Regions from separate parts of the Buttiauxella sp. AC038 genome, predicted to be linked through region 2. Evidence: riboswitches for the same ligand, from Rfam matches in the RefSeq annotation. Region 2 holds a riboswitch; each other region holds the start of a gene.

Region 1 (4,220 bases), 950 kb from region 2:
ACCAATAGTGGCGGCCAGATGGTTTGCCTGGCCAGTGAGATCGGCACTTACGTGGTAATCCACACCGTCTTTTTTAAAGTCCGGGTTACGCAGATATGCCCAAAGAACAGTGACCAGCCCCAGCTCATGTGCGCGTTCAAACGCCGCTGAAATCTCTTCAATTTGGCGACGTGACTCTGGCGAACCAAAGTAAATGGTCGCCCCCACTGCCACCGCGCCCATATTGAACGCCTGCTCAACGCTTGCGTACAGCGTCTGGTCAAAAGTGTTTGGGTAGCTGAGCGTTTCGTTATGGTTAAGTTTGACGAGGAAAGGAATGCGGTGCGCGTAACGGCGCGATACCGAGGCCAGCACGCCATAGGTTGAAGCGACACAGTTACAGCCCGCTTCAATCGCCAGTTCAACTATGTTTTTCGGGTCAAAGTAGAGAGGGTTTGCCGCAAACGATGCCCCAGCGGAGTGTTCAACACCCTGATCGACCGGTAAAATGGAAAGGTAGCCAGTGCCAGCAAGCCGCCCGGTGTTATACAGCGTTTGCATGTTTCGTAGCACTGCAGGCGGGCGGTTGTTATCCACCATCACGCGGTCTACATAATCCGAACCAGGCAGATACAACTGGTCTGCCGGAATAGTCATACAACGATGCTGTAACAAGCTGTCGGCATCTTTGCCAAGCAGCTGCGCAATATCAGTCATAATACGCTCCCGTAAATTCAGCGAGCACCCTGCCCGCTGAGGATGGATTCTCCTGGCCTGCTTTTGTTAAAACAGGCAGACATAATCCTGGCCGTGACTCACGGTATTCGCCACCTACGGGAGCACTATCGGTTTGTTTTATGGTGTAACGTTTTATGCCCGGCGGAGATTTACGCCATTACCACCACTCGTGAAAATGATGAACTGGTCCAATTCCGTTGCCCACTTCCAGCGAATCCGCCTGTTCTAATGCCTGAGACAGCCACTTTTTCGCCGCAGTGATAGTTTGAGGCCAGTCGTTATAGCGTGGATAAAGTGCCGCAAGTGCGGCGGACAGTGTGCAGCCCGTACCATGCGTATGACGCGTTTGCACACGTGGTGCAGTAAAACGCTGCGCTCCACTTCGAGTAAACAACCAATCTGGGCTTTCAGCGTCATCAAGATGACCGCCTTTCATCAGCACGGCCTTGCATCCCATCCCCAGCAACGCATCCCCCTGCTCTTTCATTTCGCGTTCATTCCGGGCATGAGGCGCATCCAGCAGCGCGGCGGCTTCCGGCAGATTCGGAGTGATCAACGCCACCTGCGGCAACAGCCGACGACGCAGGCTTTCTACCGCAGAGGGCGCAAGCAACGGGTCGCCACTTTTCGCCAGCATCACCGTATCGAGCACCACGTTTTTGACTTGGTAAAATGCCAACCGCTCCGCCACCGCTTCAACGATATCGGTTTCAGCCAGCATACCAATTTTAATGGTGTCGATACGCACATCGCTGAGCACAGAATCAAGCTGGGCGGCGACAAACACAGGTTCGATACGATAAACCGACTGCACTCCACGTGTGTTTTGTGCAACCAGCGCGGTAATAACGCTGGTGCCATACGCGCCCAATGCCGAGAACGTTTTAAGGTCAGCCTGGATACCCGCGCCACCACTTGGGTCGGTTCCTGCAATAGTTAGCGCGTTAATGCGTTTAACTCCTTTCATACCAGAGCCTCCGCATTTAGTGCGTAAAGCGCATCCAGAAAGGCTGGAGTGAAACTACCAGGCCCGCGGCTTGCAGCAATTGCCTGTTCGCCAGCACATTTCATAAACTGGCAGGCGGAAGCGACATTGTCTAACCGGGAGCCAGGCAATGAACAACAGGCAGCAACAACTGCGGAAAGTGCACATCCTGTGCCAACAACACGCGTCATCAACACGCCGCCACCGGCAATGCTCCAGGCATTTTCCCCATCGGTGACGTAATCCTCCTCACCTGTTACCGCAACAATCGCACCAGTAATCTGGGCAAGCTTAAGTGCCGCGGGTAGAGCTGAAAGCGCCTCTTCAGAACTGTCCACACCTCGCCCACCACTGTGCTCGCCCGCAAGCGCCATGATTTCCGACGCATTACCACGAATTGCGGCCGGTTTTAATTCAAGGATCGCGCGTGCAAATTGTGTACGAAACTCCAGGCCACCGACGGCCACGGGGTCGAGCACCCAGGGGATAGAAGATTGGTTCGCAGCATGAATGGCAGCAAGCATTGCGGTACTGCGCTCAGAGGTGAGTGTGCCGATATTGATGAGTAGAGCGCAGGCTATAGGGCTAAATTGTGCGGCTTCTTCTGGCTCAATGACCATTGCCGGAGCCGCGCCAATAGCGAGCAACACGTTGGCGGTAAAACTCTGCACCACATCGTTAGTCATGCAGTGAACCAAAGGAGAAGCTTGATGTAAATTGTGTAAAACCGACGCGGCAAGGTGGCCGGGTAGCAGGTCAGGCTGCATATTAAAAGCTCCTGCCCGGCGTGAAGAAGAGATGACCTGGCAGGCATCTGACTTCCCTACGCTGGCATTATCCAGATCAGGTGGTACGGGTATTTCTCAGCCTTCACAAAGAAGGGCACCCCGAGTCATTTAATTCAAAATCAAATACTTGCGATTAACGCTCCGTTAATCCCTGCTCAGGATAATGCCAGCAGGAAGTCAGACAAACAAGTTCTTAATCTAAGTGCGCACAGTGAAATAGTGACCAACTCTCTCAAGCATCATCTTTATCAGGATTTGACTATTAATGAAAACACCGCCCCACACCTATTAACATAAATCTAAAAAATTAATTGAGCATAGTTAACGAGTTCATCATTTATTATTTTTTACCAACCAGTAAAATTATTTCCATGGATTATTTAATCTCACAAAACACTGTTAACACATTGAAATAACTTGACCATTAAATGATCGCAATGTATTTAAAACATACTAAATCACTCCTCGGAACTATCTGATTCGTTATAATGAAATTGGCAACAGCATGCTTTATGTGTATAACTAGAAACATATAATTACCTATGATCTTTTCTTATAAAAAACATAAAATTAACATCCTATATGAATATCGATAACAAAGTTTTACTTAATAAAAACAGCAGTGCTAAAATATTCAATTGGTTAAATATGTGTGTTTTTCTTGTTTCTGGGCTGTTTGTCTCTGTTGCTCAAGCTCAGCTTTCAAAGACAATAGAGAGCATCACAAAAACTCATCAAATAAACATCGCCTATCGTGATGCCCCACCTTTTTCTTATGTAGCATCGGATGGCAAAGTTGTTGGTTATGTTATCGATTTATGTAACGTTATCGTTAGTGATATCAGCAAACATCTGAACATACCGGATTTAAAAGTTAATTATATTGAGAACAAATATCTACCAGAAAGAGATGAATTATTGCGTGAGAAAAAGGTAGATATGATCTGTTCAGTTAATGCTAACGTTATTGAATGGAAAACGATTGCAGACTATTCAAGTCCCTATACTTATTCATATACACGATTCGCAACTTTAAAGAACAAAAAGATATCATCCATTGATCAATTAGCGGGTCATACTGTTAGTGTAACTTCGGGATCAGTTGATGCTCTTGCGCTTAACCAGACCAATCGTGAGTTGAATCTCAATTTATTCGTTATTACGACTCCAACCATGGAAAAAGCTTTTGAACTGATGCGCAGTGGCAAAACATCGGCTGCTTTTATCAACGATATTTCATTAAAAGAAATCATTGAGGCTCATAGCGATAAAAATTTATTTTCAATTAGCGATAAAGGTGTTGGGAAACCACAGTTCTTTGTCATACTACTGCCGCACGATGACAAAGAATTTAAGTCACTGGTAAATCAGAGTCTTTGTAAAATTAGAAAATCACCAGATTTTGGTAAGATCCATGATGTCTGGTTTAATAAACCGATTCCTTATTTAAAGCTAAACTTACAAACTCCTTACTCAAAAGAAATGGATAAAGTATTAACGCAATTTGACGATTGTTTAAGAACAGGGCGATAAATAATTAGTTGCTCAAGACATCAGGTGACTTAAGGAATGTATTAGAATCCTAACCTTGCTAAAGAAATGTCTATTTCTGGATATATTTTCAATTCACTTACTTATGCTTCACACTATTACTCAATGAAAATATATCAACTCATTTTTAAACTTTAATAAAACATATAAGCATCATAAAACAACATTCGCAGCATGTT
Region 2 (4,220 bases):
CTCAGTCACACATGTATCAACGAGTCAGTACTTCACGGTCACGGAAGTTGTCACCTCCCACTGCATTAAGTCCTCAAGCATCCTTAGACGTTGCGATGCTGTCAGGCGAGCCAGCCATCCAGCGGAAACACTTTGGGTTGCGGTAAAATACTGTTGATAGAACTTAACAACTGGCGACCGTTTCATATGTACCTCCTCGCTTTCAACGTTGATGATTATTGGCGTAATATGAGGAAAGTTAAATTGATGAGTTTCTGACGGGAGTTCCTCTTTTATGTCCAGCAGTCGTCTGCAACAACAGTTCATACGTTTATGGCAAAACTTTGAAGGTAAACCGCAGGAAACCACGCTCAATGAGCTGGCAGATCTGCTGAATTGTTCCCGCCGCCATATGCGTACACTACTGAGCGCGATGCAGGAAAAGGGCTGGCTCAGCTGGAAAGCAGAGGTCGGGCGCGGCAAGCGTTCACAGCTGGAATTCCTGTATACCGGCCTTGCGCTGCAACAACAGCGGGCAGAAGATCTTCTCGAGCAGGATCGTATTGATCAACTGGTGCAGATCGTCGGTGACAAAGCCGCAGTACGCCAGATGTTGATCTCCCATCTGGGCCGCAGCTTCCGCCAGGGGCGGCATATCCTGCGCGTGCTCTATTACCGCCCGCTATTAAATCTGTTACCAGGCTCGGCATTACGCCGCTCGGAAACCCATATTGCCAGGCAAATTTTCAGTGGGTTAATCCGTATAAATGAGGAAAATGGGGAACTGGAAGCAGATATTGCCCATCACTGGCAGCAAATTTCCCCATTACACTGGCGTTTTTATCTGCGCCCCGGCATTCATTTTCACCATGGCCGCGAACTGGACATGCTGGATGTCATGACATCTTTGCAACGAATTAATGCGTTGCCACTCTACGCACACATTACGCAAATCAGCTCGCCAACCACATGGACGCTGGATATCACGCTCTCGCAGCCCGACCAATGGCTACCTTGGTTATTGGGCAGTGTTAACGCAATGATCCTGCCGCGTGAATGGCAGACATTAAGCAATTTTGCCCGTCAGCCTGTTGGGTCAGGCCCCTATTCGGTGGTGCGCAACAATAACAACCAATTGAAAATTCAGGCTTACGATGATTACTTCGGCTATCGCGCATTGATTGACGAGGTAAATTTCTGGGTATTGCCAGAGATCGGTGAAGATGTCAGTTGCGCAGTGCAACTATCGGGCATGCCTGATAGTGAAAAAGCCGTCGAAAGCCGTCTGGAAGAAGGCTGCTATTACATTTTGTTTGATAGGCGATCCAAATCTGGCAGTAATGACGACGTTCGCCGCTGGCTAAGCCATGTGTTGGCCCCCATTCATCTGCTTTATAGCGCGGGTGCTCAAAACCAGCAGTACTGGTTTCCTGCGTATGGTTTACTGCCGCGCTGGCACCACGCGCGCCCACAACCGGTGCTTGAAAAACCTGATAGTCTGGAATCTGTAACGCTGACGTTTTACCGCGACCACGTTGAACACCGCATGATCAGTAAAGTGATGGAAGAGTTGCTGGCCCGCATGGGGGTAAAACTGGTGGTGCAGGAAGTCAGTTATGAAGAGTGGCACCAGGGTGAGGCAGAAAGTGATATCTGGCTGAACAGTGCCAACTTCACGCTGCCGCTGGAGTTTTCACTCTATTCGCATCTTTATGAAGTGCCGCTGATTCAGAAATGCATTGCGAATGACTGGGAAACGGATACCCGAAAATGGCATAACGGTGAGCTTTCGCTCCCGGAATGGTGCCAGAGTCGCGTTGAAAATAATGATATTTTGCCGTTAATCCACCACTGGCTGCGCATTGAAGGGCAACGCAGTATGCGCGGTGTGCGAATGAACACATTGGGTTGGTTTGATTTTAAATCGGCATGGTTTGCACCACCGGAACCGCAATCTTTGAGTACGGGTAAAGAGCTTTCGTAAGTTTCACAAAATCATTACAATGCACGCGTTCTCAACGGGGTGCTAAGACGAAAGTCTGGCTGAGATAATACCCGTCGAACCTGATCCGGATAACGCCGGCGAAGGGATTTGAGGCTCAATTCTCAAAGTCCTTTGCCACCCCTAATTCCAAGAGGTGCAAAGTGTTCAAAAAATTCCTGCCGTTACTGGCGCTCATCGCAGCCCCTGTTTTCGCCAAACCCCTGCTGACTGTTTACACCTACGACTCCTTCGCTGCCGACTGGGGCCCAGGCCCTGCGGTAAAAAAAGCCTTTGAAGCGGACTGCAATTGCGAGCTGAAATTCGTCGCACTCGAAGATGGTGTTTCCTTGCTTAACCGCCTACGCATGGAGGGTAAAAACAGCAAAGCTGACGTGGTTTTAGGGCTGGATAACAACCTGCTGGAAGCGGCGGCACAAACGAAATTGTTTGCTCCGAGCAATGTTGAAACCAGCTCGCTAAACATTCCTGGCGGGTGGAACAACAATACCTTTGTGCCATTCGATTACGGTTATTTCGCTTTTGTGTATGACAAAAACAAACTCAAAAACCCGCCGAAAAGCCTGAAAGAATTGGTTGAAAGCGACCAGAAATGGAAAGTGATTTACCAGGATCCACGCACCAGCACGCCAGGTCTCGGCCTGCTGTTATGGATGCAAAAAGTATATGGCGACAAAACGCCTGAAGCCTGGGCGAAACTGGCGAAGAAAACCGTCACCGTCACCAAAGGCTGGTCCGAAGCCTACGGCCTGTTCCTGAAAGGTGAAGGCGATCTGGTGATGAGCTACACCACTTCTCCGGCATATCACATTATTGAAGAGAAAAAAGATAACTACGCGGCAGCCAATTTCAGCGAAGGGCACTATTTGCAGGTCGAAGTAGCGGGCCGCCTGGCCTCCAGCAAACAGCCTGAGCTGGCGCAAAAGTTCATGAAATTCATCACAACGCCTGAATTCCAGAACACCATTCCAACCGGCAACTGGATGTATCCGGTAACAGATGTGAAATTGCCGGAAGGCTTTAACGGCCTGGTCAAACCACAGACCACGCTGGAGTTTAGCCCGCAAGACGTTTCATCCCATCGCGCCAGCTGGATCAGTGAATGGCAACGCTCCGTCAGCCGCTGATCCCCGGCTGGCTGATTCCAGGGCTATGCGCCGCCACGCTGGTGGTCGCCGTCGCCCTGGCAGCTTTTCTGGCGTTGTGGTTTAACGCGCCTCAAACCGATATCCGCGCATTGGTGCAGGATAGTTATTTGTGGCATGTGCTGCGCTTCTCTTTCTGGCAGGCATTTCTCTCGGCTGCCCTTTCGGTGCTCCCGGCTATTTTTCTGGCCCGGGCGCTTTACCGACGCCGTTTCCCAGGGCGATTAGCACTGTTACGTCTGTGCGCCATGACGCTGGTGTTGCCGGTGTTAGTTGCCGTGTTTGGGATTCTGACGGTGTATGGCCGCGAAGGCTGGCTGGCCTCATTGTGCGCCAGACTTGGCATCGAATGGGGGTTCTCACCGTATGGCCTGAAAGGCATTTTGCTGGCACACGTATTTTTCAACTTGCCGATGGCAACCCGCCTGCTGCTTCAGGCGCTGGAAAATATCCCCAGCGAACAGCGCCAGGTCGCCGCACAGCTTGGTATGCAGGGCTGGAATTTCTTCCGCTTTGTCGAATGGCCGTGGCTACGGCGCCAGATCCTTCCTGCCGCCGCACTGATTTTTATGCTCTGCTTCGCAAGTTTTGCCACCGTGCTTTCGCTCGGCGGCGGGCCGCAGGCAACCACCATTGAACTGGCTATCTTCCAGGCCCTCAGTTACGACTACGATCCCGCACGTGCGGCACTGCTCGCAATAGTACAAATGGTTTGCTGCCTTGGCCTCGTTTTGATGAGCCAGCGGCTGAGCAAAGCGATTCCGGTGGGAATCAGCCAAATGCAAGGCTGGCGCGACCCGCAAGATAACCTACGCCGAAAACTGTGCGACGGGTTGTTAATTTCACTCGCAATGTTGCTGCTATTGCCCCCGCTGCTGGCGGTCATCATTGATGGCATCAACAGCGGATTTAACAGCGTGCTTTCACAGCCAATTCTCTGGCAGGCATTATTCACCTCGTTAAGAATTGCAGTCGGCGCGGGGCTGATAAGCGTCGTCATTACGGTAATGCTGCTGTGGAGTTCGCGGGAATTGCGCCTGCGCAACCGCGCATTTGCCGGGCAAGCGCTGGAGTTGAGCGGCATGTTAATTCTC
Region 3 (4,220 bases), 4.0 Mb from region 2:
GGTCATACCGATACCAACCCGCATCAAGTAACTCTTTCGGGTCGATTTCAATTTCGCCGCTGTCATATTCCGCCATAAATGCGGTCATCAGCGATTGCGGGAACGGCCAAGGTTGGGAAGTTACATAGCGTAAATTCTTCACACGAATGCTGCTCTCTTCCATCACCTCACGCGCCACGGCCTGCTCGAGGGTTTCCCCAACTTCGACAAAACCGGCCAGCACGGTATAAATTCCACCGCGATGGCGTGTGTGCTGAGCAAGCAGGATATGGTCTTCACGACGGATAGCCACGATTATGCACGGTGAAATTTGTGGATAGTAGCGTTCACGACAATGGTTACACAGCATCGCCCATTCAGTTTTGCTGACGTGCATTTCATGGCCACAGTAGCCACAGAACTTATGCGAGCGATAGAACTCCGCTAACTGCACGCCACGCCCAGCAAGTTGAAATAACCCTGGGTCCTGGTCAATAACCTGGCGCACTGAGCCCATATCCGCACGGCGATGTTGCCGCACTAACCACACCGGCTCACTTTCCCACTCGCCGATATGCATCCCAACCGCACCATCAAGCTGAAAATCTTGTGCTGCTCCGTGAGGTAGCTCACCTTTCGGCAACCACAATTTTTGTTCATGACTGACGATAAACCAGCCCTGATCTAACTTTTGAATTACACGTTCCATAACCTGGTGCACATCCCCGAGTTCGCTGGTATAAACAAATGGTCGTAACAATTTTGGGTACGTTTGCGTTACATCTTTTACTCACGGAATCACGGAGTCAATCATGCTTAACCAGTTAGAAAATCTGACTGAGCGCGTCGGTGGTAGTAATGAGTTAATCGACCAATGGCTATATGCCCGCAAACATTTATTGGTGGCTTATTACAATATGGTTGGGATCAAGCCTAACAAGGAATCCCATACCGCGCTCAATGAAAAGGCTCTGGATAACTTTTGCCATAATCTGGTGGATTATCTTTCTGCCGGTCATTTCAATATTTATGAACGCATTATCAGCGAAATGGAAGGCAGCAGCCCACTTTTAGCCGCAACTCATCTTTATCCGCAGCTTGAAGCCAACACCCAGCACATCATGGATTTTTACGATTCGCATCTCGAAAGTGCTATCGATGATGATAACTATATTGAGTTCCAGAAAGCGTTATCCGGCATCGGTGAAGCACTGGAATCACGTTTTTCACTGGAAGATAAACTCATTCAGTTAGCTTACGACCACGATATAAATGACAGTGCTAACGATACCGGCAACCTTGCACGCCCGGCTTGAGTTCTGCGCTGTTAACGAGTAGTTTACATAACGACCCGTAGCAATACGGGTTTCTTCTTGTCGGAGTGCCGAGTGTTTAACTGAACACCGGCTGAGACCGTTAATTCGGGATCCGCGGAACCTGATCAGGCTAATACCTGCGAAGGGAACAAGAGTAATTCTGCTTTTGGGTTCACCCGTACGCGGGCGCCCCACATTTATTACTCCTCCGTTGTTCTGGCAAGCCACTCCTTGATATTTACTGGAATGAGCTATGTCTATTACTGAAAAAAAACAAACCGCCGCGAACAACGCGCTGCTGCCCAGCATTTTATCCATACGCTGGAAGGTACTGCTTTCCCTAATTCCCAACGCATTTATCTAACTGGCTCACGCGATGATATCCGCGTACCGATGCGCGAAATTCAACTTAGCCCAACCGCAACGGGCGGTACGAAAGAAAACCCTCTGTTCACCCCTAACGATGCCATTCCGGTGTATGACACTTCAGGTCCGTATGGCGACCCGGCAATCAGCATCGACGTTCTGTGCGGGCTTTCACCACTGCGTGAAAGCTGGATTAGCGAGCGTGATGATTGCGAAACACTGACCGACCGTAGCTCTGCATATACCAAAGAGCGCCTTGCTGATGATGGTCTGGACGAATTGCGTTTTGAAACACAACTCACGCCGAAGCGCGCAAAAGCCGGGAAAATTGTCACGCAGTTGCACTATGCACGCCAGGGCATAGTGACGCCGGAAATGGAGTTTATCGCCATACGTGAAAACATGGGCCGCGAACGCATTCGCGATGAAGTGTTACGCCACCAGCACCCAGGCCAGAGTTTTGGTGCTCTCGTGCCAGAAAACATTACTCCTGAATTTGTACGCGATGAAGTCGCCGCAGGCCGGGCAATCATTCCCGCCAATATTAACCACCCTGAGTCTGAGCCGATGATTATCGGCCGTAATTTCCTTGTCAAAGTGAATGCCAATATCGGCAACTCAGCGGTCACCTCCTCGATTGAAGAAGAAGTGGAAAAACTGGTGTGGTCAACGCGCTGGGGCGCAGACACCGTGATGGATCTTTCCACCGGCCGCTATATCCACGAAACCCGCGAATGGATTTTACGTAACAGCCCAGTCCCTATCGGCACCGTGCCCATTTACCAGTCGCTGGAAAAAGTAAATGGCATCGCTGAAGACCTGACCTGGGAAATGTTCCGCGACACACTCCTGGAACAGGCCGAGCAAGGCGTGGACTATTTCACCATTCACGCCGGAGTGCTGCTGCGTTATGTGCCGATGACGGCCAAACGCCTGACCGGAATTGTGTCGCGCGGCGGTTCGATTATGGCGAAATGGTGCCTGTCACATCATCAGGAAAACTTCCTGTATGAGCACTTCCGCGAAATTTGCGAAATCTGTGCCGCTTACGACGTTTCACTCTCGCTTGGCGACGGCCTGCGCCCTGGCTCCATTCAGGATGCCAACGATGAAGCGCAATTCTCTGAGCTGCATACGCTTGGCGAGTTGACCAAAATTGCCTGGGAATACGATGTGCAGGTGATGATTGAAGGCCCGGGACATGTGCCCATGCAGATGATCCGCCGCAATATGACCGAAGAACTGGAGCACTGCCATGAAGCTCCGTTCTACACGCTCGGCCCGCTGACCACCGATATTGCACCGGGTTACGACCATTTCACCTCAGGTATTGGTGCAGCCATGATTGGCTGGTTCGGCTGTGCGATGCTTTGTTACGTCACACCAAAAGAGCATCTTGGCCTACCGAATAAAGAAGATGTTAAACAGGGGCTGATTACCTACAAAATTGCGGCACATGCCGCAGACCTGGCAAAAGGCCACCCTGGTGCGCAAATCCGCGACAACGCGATGTCGAAAGCCCGTTTTGAATTCCGCTGGGAAGACCAGTTTAATCTCGCGCTTGACCCTTTCACCGCCCGCGCCTATCACGATGAAACCCTGCCGCAGGAATCCGGCAAGGTCGCGCACTTCTGTTCGATGTGCGGACCAAAATTCTGCTCGATGAAAATCTCCCAGGAGGTTCGCGATTTCGCCGCTAAGCAAGCCATAGAAGTTGGCATGGACGATATGTCGCAATCCTTCCGTGCAAAAGGTGGCGAAATTTATCTGCGTCAGGAGGAAGTGTGATGAGCACCCCCGCCTTCCCTTCTGTGCCCAAACGACTCGGGTTGTATCCGGTAGTGGATAGCGTCGAGTGGATTGCCCGCTTACTGGAGGCGGGAGTACGCACCCTTCAATTACGGATTAAAGACAAACGCGACGAAGAAGTTGAAGCCGACATTACTACTGCCATTGCGCTTGGTAAGCGATATGAGGCGAGGTTATTCATCAATGATTACTGGCGACTGGCGATAAAACATCGTGCTTACGGTGTTCATCTGGGCCAGGAAGATCTGGATGTCGCTAATCTGGATGCCATCCGCGATGCGGGCCTGCGCCTCGGGCTTTCGACGCACGACAATATGGAAATGGATCGCGCCCTGGAAGCACGCCCTTCTTACATCGCGTTGGGGCATGTTTTTCCAACTCAAACCAAGCAGATGCCGTCCGCTCCTCAAGGGCTTTCGCAACTCGCAGCCCACATCAAAACGCTGGGCGATTACCCGACTGTCGCCATCGGTGGAATAAGTATTGAGCGCGTTCCTGCTGTACTCGCAACGGGCGTTGGAAGTGTCGCAGTTGTGAGCGCAATTACTCTGGCCCCAGACTGGCGAGCGGCAACAGCGCAGCTACTGGAGCTTGTGGGGGCTGGCTATGAATGATGCCGATTTCATGCGTTACAGCCGCCAGATGTTGCTGGAAGACATCGCCATTGAAGGGCAGCAAAAGCTGCTCGCCAGCAAAATCTTAATCGTCGGGCTTGGCGGGCTGGGTTCGCCAGCCGCGTTATATCTTGCG

What was found. A riboswitch is a leader RNA that binds a small molecule or an ion and turns the genes downstream of it on or off. The one in region 2 is predicted to bind thiamine pyrophosphate.
Region 1: it holds a riboswitch for thiamine pyrophosphate, as region 2 does, so the genes downstream of both, thiM (hydroxyethylthiazole kinase) here and thiB (thiamine ABC transporter substrate binding subunit) in region 2, are expected to answer to the same signal.
Region 3: it holds a riboswitch for thiamine pyrophosphate, as region 2 does, so the genes downstream of both, thiC (phosphomethylpyrimidine synthase ThiC) here and thiB (thiamine ABC transporter substrate binding subunit) in region 2, are expected to answer to the same signal.

What each region holds. Positions count from the first base shown of each region.
Region 1 is NZ_CEEDCQ010000001.1:1,706,833-1,711,052, reverse strand. Features, by position in the region: gene fbaB (class I fructose-bisphosphate aldolase) at 1-696, opposite strand, end outside; gene thiD (bifunctional hydroxymethylpyrimidine kinase/phosphomethylpyrimidine kinase) at 875-1,684, opposite strand; gene thiM (hydroxyethylthiazole kinase) at 1,681-2,469, opposite strand; TPP riboswitch at 2,506-2,602, opposite strand; gene AC0IXI_RS08155 (transporter substrate-binding domain-containing protein) at 3,073-4,023, shown strand.
Region 2 is NZ_CEEDCQ010000001.1:757,988-762,207, reverse strand. Features, by position in the region: gene sgrT (glucose uptake inhibitor SgrT) at 25-186, opposite strand; gene sgrR (HTH-type transcriptional regulator SgrR) at 275-1,963, shown strand; TPP riboswitch at 1,989-2,088, shown strand; gene thiB (thiamine ABC transporter substrate binding subunit) at 2,125-3,108, shown strand; gene thiP (thiamine/thiamine pyrophosphate ABC transporter permease ThiP) at 3,084-4,220, shown strand, end outside.
Region 3 is NZ_CEEDCQ010000001.1:4,709,633-4,713,852, forward strand. Features, by position in the region: gene nudC (NAD(+) diphosphatase) at 1-688, opposite strand, end outside; gene AC0IXI_RS22260 (Rsd/AlgQ family anti-sigma factor) at 792-1,295, shown strand; TPP riboswitch at 1,347-1,460, shown strand; gene thiC (phosphomethylpyrimidine synthase ThiC) at 1,608-3,449, shown strand; gene thiE (thiamine phosphate synthase) at 3,449-4,084, shown strand; gene thiF (thiazole biosynthesis adenylyltransferase ThiF) at 4,077-4,220, shown strand, end outside.